3 regions of the Pseudoalteromonas sp. 23_GOM-1509m genome follow, and region 1 is predicted to be linked to each of the others. Evidence: predicted binding sites of a transcription regulator. Region 1 holds the regulator's gene; each other region holds the start of a gene.
The links. Region 1 encodes sigma-54, which starts transcription at its own class of promoters, with help from an activator protein. Its sites were predicted from a motif close to GTTGGCACGNNNNTNGNNT; they were not measured.

Region 1 (4,997 bases):
GCGGTTTTGAAGTCGCCGTGATCACCGGGCGCCATTCTCATATAGTGCAGCAACGTATGAGCAGTTTAACCGTACAACATATATATCAAGGCCAAGAAGACAAACTCATAGCCTATCAAGAATTAAAACAAAAATTAGCGCTTAGCGATGAGCAAATTGCTTATATAGGTGATGATAGCCCAGACATGCCAGTAATGGAGCAAGTCGGTTTTGCGGTTGCCGTAAACGATGCTCATCCACTTATTAAACGTTTATCACATTATGTAACCCAACTGCCCGGCGGTTTTGGTGCGGTAAGAGAGCTGACAGACTTACTTATGCTCGAAAATAACAAGCCACTAACTAGCCAAGGAACGAGTTCATGAATGTAGCGCGCATTATACTGAGCGTTTTATTCATAAGCTGTATGGTTTGGCTCTGGTATCCTTATTTTACTAAGGTTGATATTACTGCAAGCGAAGAAACACAAGTTATTGCTAAGCCTGATTATACCGCTATTGAGCTAAAACAAACGGCTTATAATGAACAAGGTAAAGTGAGCCATAAGGTAACTGCGGTAAAAATGGAGTTGTATCAACAACTCGGTTTTACCTTTTTTGAAAAGCCTATATTCACTTTATACAACGAGCAGCAAACATGGCGTATTAACGCCGATGAAGCCACCCTCTACGACGACCGTCAACTGGTGTTAGAGGGTAATGTAACCGCTCAAAACTTAGTAGATAACGCCATGATCGATACGATCACCGCCCAGACCATCAATGTTGATATAAAACTATTAACCATGCAATCACAGCAGCCTGTCGTTATTACAGGACCTAATTTAAAAATCACAGGTAAAGGCCTTGAGGCCGATTTAAAAACCGAGGTGATTAAACTTATTAACCATACGCGAACCCTATATTATGACCAATAACCTATTTAAAATTTTAATTGTTCCCTCACTATTAATTGCTTTTAACAGTAATGGCGCTGAACCTGCTGAAGCCCCCGCTGCTAATCAAATTTCAATTAGTGCAGATAAGCAAGAAGGTCAATTAAAAGAAAACGTAGGCATTTTTGAGAAAAATGTTGAAATTATTCATGGTAATCGCCGTATCACAGCTGACCGTTTAGAAGTGCATAAACGCGATGATCTAGGCGATAACAAACAGTTATTAATTGCCACAGGCAGCCCTGCATATTTTGAAGAAACACAAGCTGATGGCACTATAATGAGCGCCAGTGCTAATGAAGTGCGTTACGATGTGTCGCTGCGTTTTTTAACCTTAATCGGCGATGCAAGCATTGCTCAAGCAGGTCAAAAAATAACAGCTAAAAGTATCACTTACGATATCGAGCAGCAGTTAATTAGCGCAGAAAAAGACGAAAACTCAACAGACCGTGTACACACTATTTTAGTCCCTGTTGAAAATAAAAAAGAAGATGATAAAGGCCAACCATGAGCACATTAAAAGCAGAGCTATTAGCTAAAAGCTACAAAGGTCGTGAAGTTGTAAAAAACGTTGGCCTAGAGGTTGAAGCTGGCAGTATTGTGGGGTTACTTGGCCCTAATGGTGCAGGTAAAACCACCACTTTTTATATGATTGTAGGCCTTGTGCCTAGCGATAAAGGCAAAATATCAATTGATGATAAAGATATTACTTTATTACCGATGCACAGCCGAGCGCGTTTAGGGATTGGTTATTTACCGCAAGAGTCGTCTATTTTTAGAAAGCTGACTGTTTATCAAAACTTAATGGCTATCTTAGAAACACGTAAAGAATTAAATAAACAACAACGCGAAGATACCTTAAATAATTTACTTGATGAATTTAGCATTCAGCATATCCGCGATAGTCAAGGTATGGCTTTATCAGGTGGTGAACGTCGCCGCGTTGAAATTGCTCGCGCGTTAGCAGCAAACCCTAAATTTATCCTTTTAGACGAACCCTTTGCGGGGGTTGATCCTATCTCAGTATTAGATATTAAAAAGATTATAGAGCATCTTAAAAACCGAGGAATTGGCGTACTTATCACAGATCACAACGTACGCGAAACTCTTGATGTTTGTGAAAAAGCCTACATAGTTTCTCATGGGGAGTTAATTGCATCAGGCACTCCAGAATATGTATTAAACGATAAAACAGTACGCGATGTTTATTTAGGCGAGCAGTTCAAGCTCTAATATGTGTGTTATTACACTAAGCATCTGCTAAGATTAATTATACTAATTTAAAAGGATTGTTAGAGATACATGAGGCAATCATTACAGCTGCGCATGGGCCAGCAACTTACAATGACTCCACAGTTGCAACAAGCAATTCGCTTATTGCAACTCAGTACATTGGATCTCCAGCAAGAAATTCAAGAAGCGCTCGATAGCAACCCCTTGCTTGAAGTTGAAGAACACGATTACAGCGAAGACACTGCAGGTAAAAACGAACAAAAAGCCGATAACGATGACTTAACGCTAAGTGCCTCAGCTGACGATAAACCTAGCGAGTATGAGCAAGATAGCGGCGAAGCAATGACCAAAGACACCATTAGCGATGATATGGCTATGGATGTTACTTGGGATGAATATATGAGCGCTGCGCCTGCCTCTTCATCGGGCCCAATGCCAGAAGATGAATCTATTTATCAAGGCTCTTCGACTGAAACGCTGCATGAGTATTTAATGTGGCAACTTCAACTGACGCCGTTTAGTCCTACCGATGAAGCGATAGCTATTGCAATTGTAGAAGCTGTGGACGATTCAGGGATTCTAACCCTTAGCTGTGAAGAAATATTAGAAAGCTTTAACCAAGAAAACGACGGCGAAGATGAAGTTGAACTTGACGAAATAGAAGCGGTACTAAAGCGTATTCAACTATTTGATCCAGTGGGAATAGCCGCGCGTAGTTTACAAGAGTGCTTGTGTATTCAGCTAAATCAATTTGATAAAGACACACCTTTTTTAAACGAAACAAAAATGATCTTAACCGATCATATTGATTTACTTGCTGCACGTGACTATCGCACGTTAATGAAAAAAACAAAGCTTAAAGAAGATGAGCTTAAAGAAATCATGACGTTGATTCATACGCTCAGCCCAAAACCGGCAGACACTATTGTTAGAGAAGAGTCTGAATACGTTATTCCTGATGTGTCGGTTAAGAAAGTTAAAGGTCGTTGGGTAGTTGAATTAAACCCAGATAGCATGCCTAAGATCAGAGTAAATAGCCAATATGCAGCTATGTCGCGTACGGTTAAATCAAGTGGTGATAGCCAGTTTATTCGCTCGCACTTACAAGAGGCTAAATGGTTTATAAAAAGCTTAGAAAGTAGGAATGACACGCTACTTAAAGTAACCAACTGTATTGTGCAGCAGCAACAGGCCTTTTTTGAACACGGTCCTGAGGCTATGAAGCCTATGGTGCTTAACGATGTGGCTGAAATGGTGGAAATGCATGAGTCGACTATATCGCGTGTTACTACGCAAAAATACATGCATACACCACGTGGCATTTTTGAGCTTAAATATTTCTTTTCAAGCCATGTAAGTACTGAAAATGGTGGCGAATGTTCATCAACAGCAATACGTGCATTAATTAAAAAATTAATCGCTGCAGAAAACTCAGCTAAACCATTGAGTGATAGTAAAATTGCAGATATATTGGCAGAGCAAGGAATTAAAGTAGCGAGGAGAACCATTGCAAAATATCGCGAATCTCTAGCTATTCCCCCGTCTAATCAACGTAAAAGTTTGATTTAAGGCGTACAACAAAGAGGAAAATGTTTATGCAACTGAATTTAACTGGTCGCCATGTAGATATTACCGACTCGCTTAGAGACTACGTAAATAGTAAATTTTCGAAGTTACAGAGGCACACTGATCACATAACGAATGTGCACGTTATTCTCGATGTAGAAAAACTAAACCAAAAAGCTGAAGCAACCGTTCATGTTAGTGGCGCTGAGATTTTTGCCTCTACTGAGCATCAAGATATGTATGCCGCTATAGACTCGCTCATTGACAAGCTAGATCGTCAAGTAATTAAACACAAAGAGAAACTTGCTCGACACTAACACTATGAAACTAAGCTCACTTATCTGTCAGGACTGCAGTAAAGCTGCGGTCCTTTTTAATAGTAAAAAAAGAATTTTAGAATTTATCAGTGAATTGGCTCACAATAAGCTGCCCTATTTAACACAACAAGATATTCTTAATGCATTAACTGCAAGAGAAAAGCTTGGAAGTACAGGCATTGGCCGAGGCATTGCTATTCCACATGGTCGCATGAGTGGAGCTCAAGAGCCCCTTGCTTTGATTTTAGTGAGCGAAACAGCTATTAATTTTGATGCGATTGATAACCGGCCGGTTGACATTTTTGTCGCGTTAATTGTTCCCGATGGCGATAATCAGCAGCATTTGAAGACGCTAGCCACGATTGCTGATAAGCTCAATGATAAAGAATTTTGTAAACAGTTACGCGCCGCCAAATCGGATAGCGAACTGTATCAGGTTATCGTCAGTCAATCGTAGTAATAAAGAAAGGTGATAAATGGAATTAATAATTATAAGCGGTCGTTCAGGCTCAGGTAAATCTGTGGCGTTACGCGTTGTGGAAGACTTAGGTTATTATTGTGTAGACAATATTCCTCTTAATTTATTACCATCATTAGTGCGCAGTGTTTCCGACAGTTATAATAAAATTGCCGTGAGTGTTGATGTACGTAACCTACCTAAAGAGCAACAGCAGTTTAATGAAATCATTGAATATTTACCTGGTTTTACTAAACCAACGGTATTTTATTTAGACAGTGACGATCAAACATTAATAAAACGTTTTTCAGAAACGCGACGTCTCCACCCTTTATCTATTGATTCTTTGCCGCTTGATTTAGCCATAAAAAAAGAAAAACAACTACTTGATGTATTGATTAACCGTGCTGATTATATGATTGATACCACGGATTTAAGTGTGCATCAGCTTGCTGAGTCTATTCGTGAAAAAATACTCGGAAAAAAAGAT
Region 2 (4,997 bases), on a different contig from region 1:
TCCATCGCGGTTTGTTTTTGTAAATCAAAGTAGGTAAATACACGCACACCCGCATCCAATACGTCTTGATCGGGTAGTAGCTGTTTAAGCTCGCGATTAACCAACTCTAAGTAACCTGGATAAGACTTTTGCAAGCTGGCTTTCATTGGTGCAATATCAATTGCGCGCTTTAACGAGGCTCTATACTCTTTAGTAGAAATAAGTTTGTTATCGACCATTAAACGCAGCACTAGGTCACGACGATCCATCGCACGTTCTTTGTAACGTCTAGGATTGTAATAAGATGGGCCTTTAACCATAGCCACCAGCAAGGCAATTTGGTCGTACTCGAGTTCATCAACAGGTTTGGCAAAGTAAAACTCGGCGGCCAGCCCCATTCCATGTACCCCTTGGTTGTATGACTGACCTAAGTACACTTCGTTTAAATAGGCTTCGAGAATCTGATCTTTTGAGTAACGGTAATCAAGAATAAGCGCAATAAAGGCTTCATTAATTTTACGCACTAACGAACGCTCACGGGTAAGGTAAATATTTTTAGCCAGCTGCTGGGTTAATGTACTCCCCCCTTGCACGGTGCGCCCTGCGCGAATATTGGTATACAAAGCGCGTAAAATTGAAAATACCGATACACCGTGATGATCATAAAAATCGCGGTCTTCAACTACTAATAAGGTATTTTTAAGCATGTCAGGAAATTTATCTAATGGTACAAACTCTCTATCTTGTTTTGAGTCATTACCAATACGGGCTATTTGTACAGGCTCTAATCTGGCAGTGTTTAAGCGACGGCCAAACTTATCTTTAATACTGGCTACCTTCTCTCCAGAGAAACGCAACTCAATAACATGAGCGCTCTCTAAACCATCATAAAATTCAAAGTCACGACGAAAAATCTTAATACTATTGGCTGTTTTAATATACTGCCCAGTCCGGCTTAAGCGATTAACCGCCGTGTAGTTTAAGCGCTTAAGCTCCCATAAAACTTCTTGCTCTGATAAAAACTGGCCTGGAAAAAAAGTCATTGAGCGGGCATATACTTGTGCCGGAAGTTGCCATTTATTACCTTCAAACTGGCGAGTTATTTTTGCATCAAGGTAAATAAAATAAAGTGCAATGGCGATAAACGTCGCCAGACTCAGTTTCCAAAAAATAGAAAACAACGTTTTAAAAAGTGGCCGTTTTGTGGTGCTTGAAGTTTTTTTAGTCGCACTTTTTCGCGCCGATGATTTAGATGACTTAGTAGCGCGCTTAGTCGAGGGTTTACTGGTCGATGTTTTCTTTTTTTCAGCCATTTAAGTGTAATATATTCCGAAGGTTAATTTAACGCGAGGAGCTTATCACATTACTCTAGCACCTGAAAAATTAACCTCCCCTGAAATCAAAAAAGCCCTAACAGAGTAGGGCTTTGATTGAACACACAATACTTTTAATTAATTACTTCTAACTGATACAAACTCTGGATAAGCATCAATACCACAATCGTGTTGATCCATACCGTTTAACTCTTCTTCTTCGGTAACACGAATACCCATGGTTTGCTTGAGGATTGCCCATACAATGAATGAAGCAATAAACACAAAACCAATAATACATAGTAGGCCAATCAACTGATTAACAATGCTAGCCTCAGCATTAGTAACAGGTACTAGCACGACACCTAGGATGCCACACACACCATGAACAGAAATAGCACCCACGGGATCATCTATCTTCGCTTTGTCCAGTGCGACAATACTAAGTATCACTAATGAGCCACCTAGTAAGCCAAATAAACACGCCATTAGTGGTGATGGTGATAATGGGTCTGCAGTAATAACCACTAAGCCTGCAAGTGCACCATTAAGTACCATGGTTAAATCAGCTTTGCCCCATAACAGTTTACATAAGAACAAGGCTGAAATTGCGCCCATAGCTGCAGCAGCGTTGGTATTAAGTAATATTTGACCTACCGCTGTTGCGTTTTCTTTATCTGAAATTAATAACTGTGATCCGCCGTTAAAGCCAAACCAACCCATCCATAAAATAAACGTACCCAATGTAGCAAGTGGCAAGTTTGAACCTGGAATTGGGTAAATTTCACCATTTTTACCATATTTACCTTTACGTGCACCCAGTAGTATTACACCCGCAAGCGCTGCAGCCGCACCAGTTGCATGTACAATGGCAGAGCCTGCAAAATCAACAAAGCCTAATTCAGATAAGAAGCCGCCACCCCATGTCCAGTAACCTTCAATTGGGTAAATTAATCCTGTTAGTACCACTGTGAAAACTAAGAAAGCCCATAACTTCATACGCTCTGCTACGGCGCCAGATACAATAGACATGGCCGTTGCAACAAAAACTACTTGGAAGAAAAAGTCAGATTCGAGTGAATGATTAGCATCTGCCGCTTGGCTACCTATTAGCCCACCAAACGAAGGAATAACGCCGCCTTCAACATTATCTACGTACATAATGTTGTAGCCTATCAACAAAAACATAGTACACGCGATAGAATAAAGCGCGATATTTTTAGTTAGAATTTCTGTGGTATTTTTAGAGCGCACTAAACCCGCTTCTAACATTGCAAAACCGGCTGCCATCCACATGACTAAGATGCCAGACATTAAAAAGTAAAACGTATCGAGCGAAAACTTCAGCTCTATAATTGTATTTTCCATGTTGCCCCCTTAAATTGCATCATCATCAAGCTCGCCAGTACGAATACGGACGATTTGGTCTAGGTCGTAAACAAAAATTTTGCCGTCACCAATTTTGCCCGTTCCAGCGACTTTGGTAATGGTTTCTACAACGCGTTGGCAATTTTCACTACGAGTAGCAATTTCAAGTTTAATTTTAGGTATAAAGTCAACCTGATATTCAGCACCACGGTATAACTCAGTATGCCCTCTTTGACGTCCAAATCCCTTAACGTCAACCACTGTCATTCCTTCGATGCCTAAATCAGCGAGTGCTTCACGCACATCATCTAGTTTGAATGGCTTTATTATTGCACTGATCATTTTCACAAAGGCCCCCTTAGGACGCTAGCTTGTTATTGTATTTCCTCTATACAATCCAACCTTTGTGCCATTTTTAAATTAATAATAAAAACATAAACTTAAAAAAATAAATAATATATAAAACAAAAAAGCGCACCATTTAGGTGCGCTTTTTTTATGCAAAATACTGCATTGGTGCGAGGTGGTTAAAAGCAAGACGTCATCTCTAGTGACCCGCTGCACAACGTTCTAAGTACTAATTAATTTTTTAAGCATAATGACTTACTCAGTCGCGTCGAGGGATAAATCAGCTCTTATAGCTTCACCCAGCCATAGCGATTCCATAGTTTTTACCACTCGAAAATGAAACTCTTCATGAGTAAAGGGCTTAGTTAAAAAGTCATTTGCACCCGATTTAATAAACTGCGTGGCAACACCATAACTATATACATCGGCCAGACCAATAATGGCTAATTGCTCACGACTTTTAACATTTCGAATTGCTCTAATTAATTCAAACCCATTCATATCAGTTAAATTATGATTAGTAATGACTAACTTAATTGCCCTATTATGGTTAAGTATATGCAATGCTTGAGCGCTATTATCAGCAGTAATGACATCAAATAACTGTTTTTCGAGCATTTGCTTAACCAAGCTACTGCTCAATAAAGAATTATCAACAATTAGCGCCTTACGCCCTTGATTACGCAGTAACTGTGCTACAAATTTAATGGCATAAAGGTAAGAGTCACGGTTATCTTTAATAATGTAATCAATAATCCCTAATTCCAGCATTTTTAGGCGCGTGGACTCTTCTAATTGCGTTGTCATTAATAGCGTAGGGATACCTTGCGATAAAATATAGCGAGCAACATCCATATCGGTTTGTCCACTAAGTGGCAAATCAACTAAGGCGAGTGAATAACTTGTTTGGCTCAGGAGTTGTTTGCATTGAGTAAGTGACGAGGCAAAATCAACCAAAACATCAAGATATTGAGCAGCAATGTGCTTAAATATCTGCTGTACTCTAATGTTATCTTCAACAATTAAAACGCGTTGCATAAACTCCCTTTTATTTGCGCCCACTCTTTAAGGTTATAAACCTAAAAAGAAATCACTTTCAATCATCCATATAGAAACAAATAAGCGACCAATGATTTAAAAAACTTAATTAATAATTAAATTTTTAAATCGCCTTAAACTTACAGTGCAACATACATATCAAGTATATTTCGCCTATTTGCTGCAATCAGATTAATCTTAATTACATAAACTCAACGATTATTATCGGCAGCTAGTCTCATTACTTTTGTTTTTTACTCAAATATCGCTATAACTGCAGTACATAAAATAAAAAGGGTCACTTATGAAATTTAGTCGAAGTCTATTTTTACCCATTGCCGCTATTGCGCTCACCCTAAGTAGCGCCTCGTTTGCCGATAATCAACGTCGCATTGATATTGACAGTAAAGTGGTTACCCAGCACAAAGCAAAAATAAATAATGAACGATTTTCTTACACAGTAGCAACTGGCACACAACCGGTATGGGATGACAAGGGAGACGCCATCGCAACCCTTCAATACACTTACTACACGCGCGATAAGGTCGATGATAGAACAAAGCGCCCATTACTTATTTCATTTAATGGTGGCCCAGGCTCAGCGTCAGTTTGGATGCATTTAGCATACACCGGCCCACGCGTTTTAAAAATTGACGACGAAGGCTACCCTATTCAACCTTACGGTGTTAAAGATAACCCTTACTCGGTTTTAGACGTAGCCGACATCGTTTACGTAAACCCTGTAAACACGGGTTATTCGCGTGTCGTTGAAGATAAAGATGGTAACCTTCTACCAAAGGATAAACAAAAAGAGTTATTTTTTGGTGTGAATGCCGATATAAAATATCTAGCAGAGTGGCTTAATACTTTTGTATCTCGCAATGAACGCTGGCGCTCTCCTAAATTTTTAATTGGTGAAAGCTATGGTACCACTCGTGTATCAGGCTTAGC
Region 3 (4,997 bases), on a different contig from region 1:
GCGGTGTTAAGCTCACCGAATCGCTGGCAGCTTTAGGTGAAGGCGTTTGTGCCGCCTGTGTATTTGCATTATCTCTTTTTAAATCAACTTTTTGCTGTTGAGTGTTTGTTAAAACACTCGGTTGTTGATTTGATTTATTTACTTGACCGACCATAATAAAAATCCGTATATTGCCCAACTGATGCCTTTATATCGGCATTTATTAAAGATACTTTAGCATAAATTTATATTAAATATTTACTTGCACAGACTCTACACCATCTACACGCGCATTTAAAACTTTACCTGTCTTTTTGTTTTCTACTCTTACTTGCTCGCCCAAGGTGCCATCCTCTAATGCAATACCCGTCGTTTTCACTCTTAACCCTTTGATATTAGCATAAATTGTAACAGAATCACCTTTGCACACCATACATATTTGATTAAGTAAAACGGGCATTCCTTCACGGATGTTGCGTTTGCTACGACTACCAATAAGAGCCGTTGGATCTTCAAGGTACTGCGCTCTGATAAAGTGTGCAGGGCGCATATCAATACTTAAATGGGATGGAGTAATCACTTCACCTCGTGCTAAATTGGTAGTTGCAACTACAACAGGTGCTGATTCAGTGATTCTGACATGAACGTACTGTGCCCAGTTGTCACTATCGTTACATTTTATTTGAATAGTGACTTGGCGATTAAAGGGAGGCTCACTTGGCGTTATTAGCTCAGGCTCAGAATTACATTGGCGATCGGGAATGCGGCTATCTAGCGGTAATGCGCTAAACTGTATTTTGTTATCATTTGTAGTCACTGCTTTTTGAGCAACATAAGATACAGCCATTTCTTGCAATAACTCTTTACTAAATACTTGTGCCTTTAGTGGCAAAGCGAAGCAGAGGCTAGCAAGAAAATAAAAAACACTGTATCTTCTGGTTTTTTTTAACAAACTCATAATGTTTCGACTATGCTTATGGTTGCAAACAGGGTATAAATATTTTGCGTCAGAATTTAGACGCCCCCGTTGTGTTATGACGCTTTATTAATTGAAAGCAATTATCGTTCCTTATATTTGTTTTCTTAGGAGATTTAAATGGCCGGCATTTTAGACTCAGTAAACCAACGTACACAGTTGGTTGGGCAAAACCGCTTGGAATTATTGTTATTTAAGCTTAATGGGCGTCAGCGCTTTGGTATTAATGTGTTCAAGGTAAGAGAAGTTCTTCAATGCCCTCCATTGACTAGCATGCCGAAATCTAACACTTATATCCGTGGCGTAGCACATATTCGTGGGCAAACTATTTCGGTGATTGATTTATCTATGGCCGTAGGCGGGCGCCCAATAAAAAGCATCGAAGATGGCTTTATAATAATTGCTGAGTATAACCGTACAGTGCAAGGATTCTTAGTAGGTGGTGTTGAACGTATAGTTAACATGAACTGGGAAAAAATAATGCCACCGCCGTCAGGAGCAGGTCGTTATTCTTATTTAACAGCCGTCACTGAAATTGAAAATGAGCTCGTTGAGATACTCGACGTAGAAAAAATCTTAAACGAAATCTGCCCAGTTAATACTACCGTGAGCGATGATGTTGCCTCGCAAGGTAATATACAAAAAGATTTAGGCGAGAGAATAGTATTTATTGCTGATGATTCGGCTGTTGCGCGAAATCAAGTAAAACGAGCATTGGAACCATTAGGTGTAACAACTGAGTTGGCTAAAAATGGTAAAGAAGCTTTAATAAGATTAAAAGAAATTGCAGAGCTCGATTGCGTAAATGATATTACAGAGCGAGTAGGGCTACTCATTTCTGATGTAGAAATGCCAGAAATGGATGGTTACACGCTGACTGCAGAAATCAAAGCTAATCCTAAACTTGCGCCACTACATGTGATTTTACACACATCATTGAGTGGTGTTTTCAATCAAGCGATGATTGAAAAAGTAGGAGCAGATGATTTTATTGCAAAATTTAACCCAGACGAGCTTGCAACAGCCGTTAATAAATGGGTTCATCGTGATTAATAAACATAGGTGTTATTGATTTGACTAATAAAGATTTGCAGCAAAACGAATACGATCAATTTCGCTTATTTTTAGAACAACAGTGCGGTATTGTTTTAGGTGAAAATAAGCAGTATTTAGTAAAGAGCCGTTTGGCACCATTAATGTCTCGATTTAATGTTGAATCGTTGTCTGAATTGGTAAGTAAAACTCTCGGTGTGCATGAGCGCCAGTTGCGCGCAGCCGTTGTTGATGCCATGACAACCAATGAGACATTGTGGTTTAGAGATCAGTATCCGTTTGAGTTACTTAAAACCAGATTATTCCCTGAGTTTAAAACGTTAAACAGGCCATTAAAAATATGGTCTGCGGCGAGCTCATCAGGACAAGAACCCTACTCAATAGCGATGTCGGTTGCTGAGTTTCAATCCAGCAGCCCTGGTGTTTTAAAAATGGGTGCACAAATAATTGGTACAGATATATCAAATACCATGCTTGATATGTGTAAACATGCTGAATATGATGCATTGGCATTGGCTCGCGGACTCTCTGCTGAACGTCGTAAAAAGTTTTTTAAAGACAGCGGCAATGGTATGGCACAAGTGGTTGATTCATTGAAAAAGCAAGTGAGCTTTAGGCATTTAAATTTGCTCGATTCGTACGCTTTAATGGGTAAGTTCGATATTATATTTTGCCGTAATGTTTTAATTTACTTTTCACCTGAGGTGAAAGCCAAAATAATTGCACAATTCTCTCAAGCACTTAACCCTAAGGGGTATTTATTTTTAGGTGCGTCGGAGTCTATGTCTGGTTTAAGTACTGACTTTGATATGGTGCGTTGTAACCCTGGTATCATTTATCAAAAGAAATGACCTTCATTAATATATTATCCCTCCTCTAAACGACGCCTATTGCGTCGTTTTTTGTTTTTATCATCACTATTTTCACTGCTGGCTCATTTATTGCTTTATCGGTACTGAGTCAATTTTTTGGAGGTAGTTATGGCTATCAGTTTTGATAAAGCATTAGGCGTGCATCCGCATGCGATGTTGATCCGTTCGCAAAGAGCAGAAATGCTCGCTACTAATATCGCAAATGCTGATACGCCCGGCTATAAAGCAAAAGATATCGACTTTGCCTCAGCATTAAAAACGGCAAAGTCCAACCAACTAAGCGGCAATACCATGGTAAGAACCAATGAAAAACACATTGCCGGTGGTACCCGTAGTGTAGGTAGTAATGAACTATTTCGTACGCCAAATCAAACAGATACAGGTGATGGCAACTCTGTTGATATACAAGTGGAACGGAACTTGTATACACAGAATGCTATGGAGTATCAGGCCAGTGTCCAGTTTCTTAATGGTAAATTTAAAGGCCTGAAAAAAGCCCTCGGTAGTCAAGGAGCCTAATTATGAGTTTATATAATGTGTTTGATATTGCTGGTTCTGGTATGAGCGCGCAAAACGTGCGATTAAATACCACGGCAAGTAATATCTCTAATGCCAATACAATTAGCTCTTCACAAAATGAGACGTACCGAGCGCGACAACCTGTATTTGCTGCGGAGCTAACAAAAGCGTCAGCGTCAGCAAGCAACCCACAGGGCTCTGCCGTTGGTGTAAAAGTGTTAGGAGTGGTTGAAAGTAATAAACCACTACAAATCGAATATAACCCAAATCACCCGAGTGCGGATGAAAATGGATATATTTACAAACCCAACGTGAATGTTGTTGAGGAGATGGCAAATATGATTTCTGCTTCTCGCTCTTATCAGACAAATGTTCAAGTTGCTGATGCAGCTAAGCAAATGTTAAGTAAAACACTGCTGTTAGGTCAGCGGTAACTGAGGGTAGCTCATGAGTAACGATATTAGTACTTCTTCATCCTACATGGACTCTTTACGTTGGCAAGATAAGCAAGTGCCAAAAAAAGAAGAGAGTGATGCGTTAACCCAAGAAGATTTCTTTTCGTTGTTAACACAGCAGTTGTCATATCAAGATCCCAGCAAACCAGCTGATAACGATCAGATGATTGCACAAATGACAAACTTTACTATGGCTGAAGGGATCTCAAATTTAAACTCTAACTTTGAGTCTTTAGCTGCGTCGATGACATCAAATTCAGCATTGCAAGCATCAACACTGGTTGGTAAGCAAGCGCTGCTGGAGTCTGACACACTTGAGCTTAATGAGTCGGGTGAGGTAAAGGGAGCGATTGTTGCTGAAAAGCCGGTAGACAATTTAACGCTTCGTATTGAAGATGCATCAGGGCAATTAGTTAAAACTATTGATTTAGGCACGCAGCCTGCAGGTGCGGTTCGCTTTGCTTGGGATGGTAAAAACGAAGCGGGTGAACGACTTCCTCCTGGTGAATACAATGTTAAAGCTGAAGGCAGTACGGATGGCGAATTCTCTAGCTTACCAATTGCCTCATTCAAAAATATTGAGAGTGTTAATATTAATGGCTCAAGCGGCATTATTATTAATACCAAAGAAGGTGCGGTTAGGCTGACTGATGTCGCAGAAATCGCGTAATAGATTTTATGTATTTTTTAGCCAATAGGCTAAATATTTTTTAGGTTAGAGGTTAATTATGAGCTTCAATATTGCATTAACAGGCCTTGCTGCCGCACAAAAAGATTTAGATGTTACCGCCAATAATATTGCCAACGTAAATACCACGGGCTTTAAAGAGTCTCGCGCTGAATTTGCTGATGTATACGCATCATCAGTATTTAGCGCCGGTAAAACGAAAAATGGTGATGGTGTACAAACCACTATGGTTGCCCAGCAGTTTCATCAGGGCTCGCTGCAGTTTACTAATAATTCACTGGATTTAGCGATCACAGGTGAGGGCTATTTTGCTACCAGTCAAGACTTAGGCGCACAAGACTTTACCTACACGCGTGCGGGTGCATTTAAGCTTAATAAAGATAACTTTGTTGTAGATGCTAAAGGTAATTTTTTACAAAGCTTCCCAGTTGATGAAGTTAGTGGTGATACGACCT

Region 2: N523_RS0117175 (P-II family nitrogen regulator) is a predicted target of sigma-54. The motif match lies at 3,056-3,074, and genes of this name have one in related genera.
Region 3: flgB (flagellar basal body rod protein FlgB) is a predicted target of sigma-54. The motif match lies at 2,937-2,955, and genes of this name have one in related genera.

What each region holds. Positions count from the first base shown of each region.
Region 1 covers NZ_JADO01000011.1:162,867-167,863, reverse strand. Annotated here, with positions in the region: gene kdsC (3-deoxy-manno-octulosonate-8-phosphatase KdsC) at 1-365, shown strand, start outside; gene lptC (LPS export ABC transporter periplasmic protein LptC) at 362-916, shown strand; gene lptA (lipopolysaccharide transport periplasmic protein LptA) at 906-1,445, shown strand; gene lptB (LPS export ABC transporter ATP-binding protein) at 1,442-2,167, shown strand; gene N523_RS0105435 (RNA polymerase factor sigma-54) at 2,237-3,736, shown strand; gene hpf (ribosome hibernation promoting factor) at 3,763-4,050, shown strand; gene ptsN (PTS IIA-like nitrogen regulatory protein PtsN) at 4,055-4,507, shown strand; gene rapZ (RNase adapter RapZ) at 4,527-4,997, shown strand, end outside.
Region 2 covers NZ_KI912434.1:331,369-336,365, forward strand. Annotated here, with positions in the region: gene mrcB (penicillin-binding protein 1B) at 1-1,292, opposite strand, end outside; gene N523_RS0117170 (ammonium transporter) at 1,431-2,660, opposite strand; gene N523_RS0117175 (P-II family nitrogen regulator) at 2,670-3,008, opposite strand; gene N523_RS0117180 (response regulator) at 3,264-4,046, opposite strand; gene N523_RS0117185 (S10 family peptidase) at 4,351-4,997, shown strand, end outside.
Region 3 covers NZ_KI912433.1:329,629-334,625, reverse strand. Annotated here, with positions in the region: gene flgM (flagellar biosynthesis anti-sigma factor FlgM) at 1-154, opposite strand, end outside; gene flgA (flagellar basal body P-ring formation chaperone FlgA) at 230-937, opposite strand; gene N523_RS0114940 (chemotaxis protein) at 1,076-2,008, shown strand; gene N523_RS0114935 (CheR family methyltransferase) at 2,029-2,859, shown strand; gene flgB (flagellar basal body rod protein FlgB) at 2,989-3,399, shown strand; gene flgC (flagellar basal body rod protein FlgC) at 3,402-3,833, shown strand; gene N523_RS0114920 (flagellar hook assembly protein FlgD) at 3,847-4,524, shown strand; gene flgE (flagellar hook protein FlgE) at 4,583-4,997, shown strand, end outside.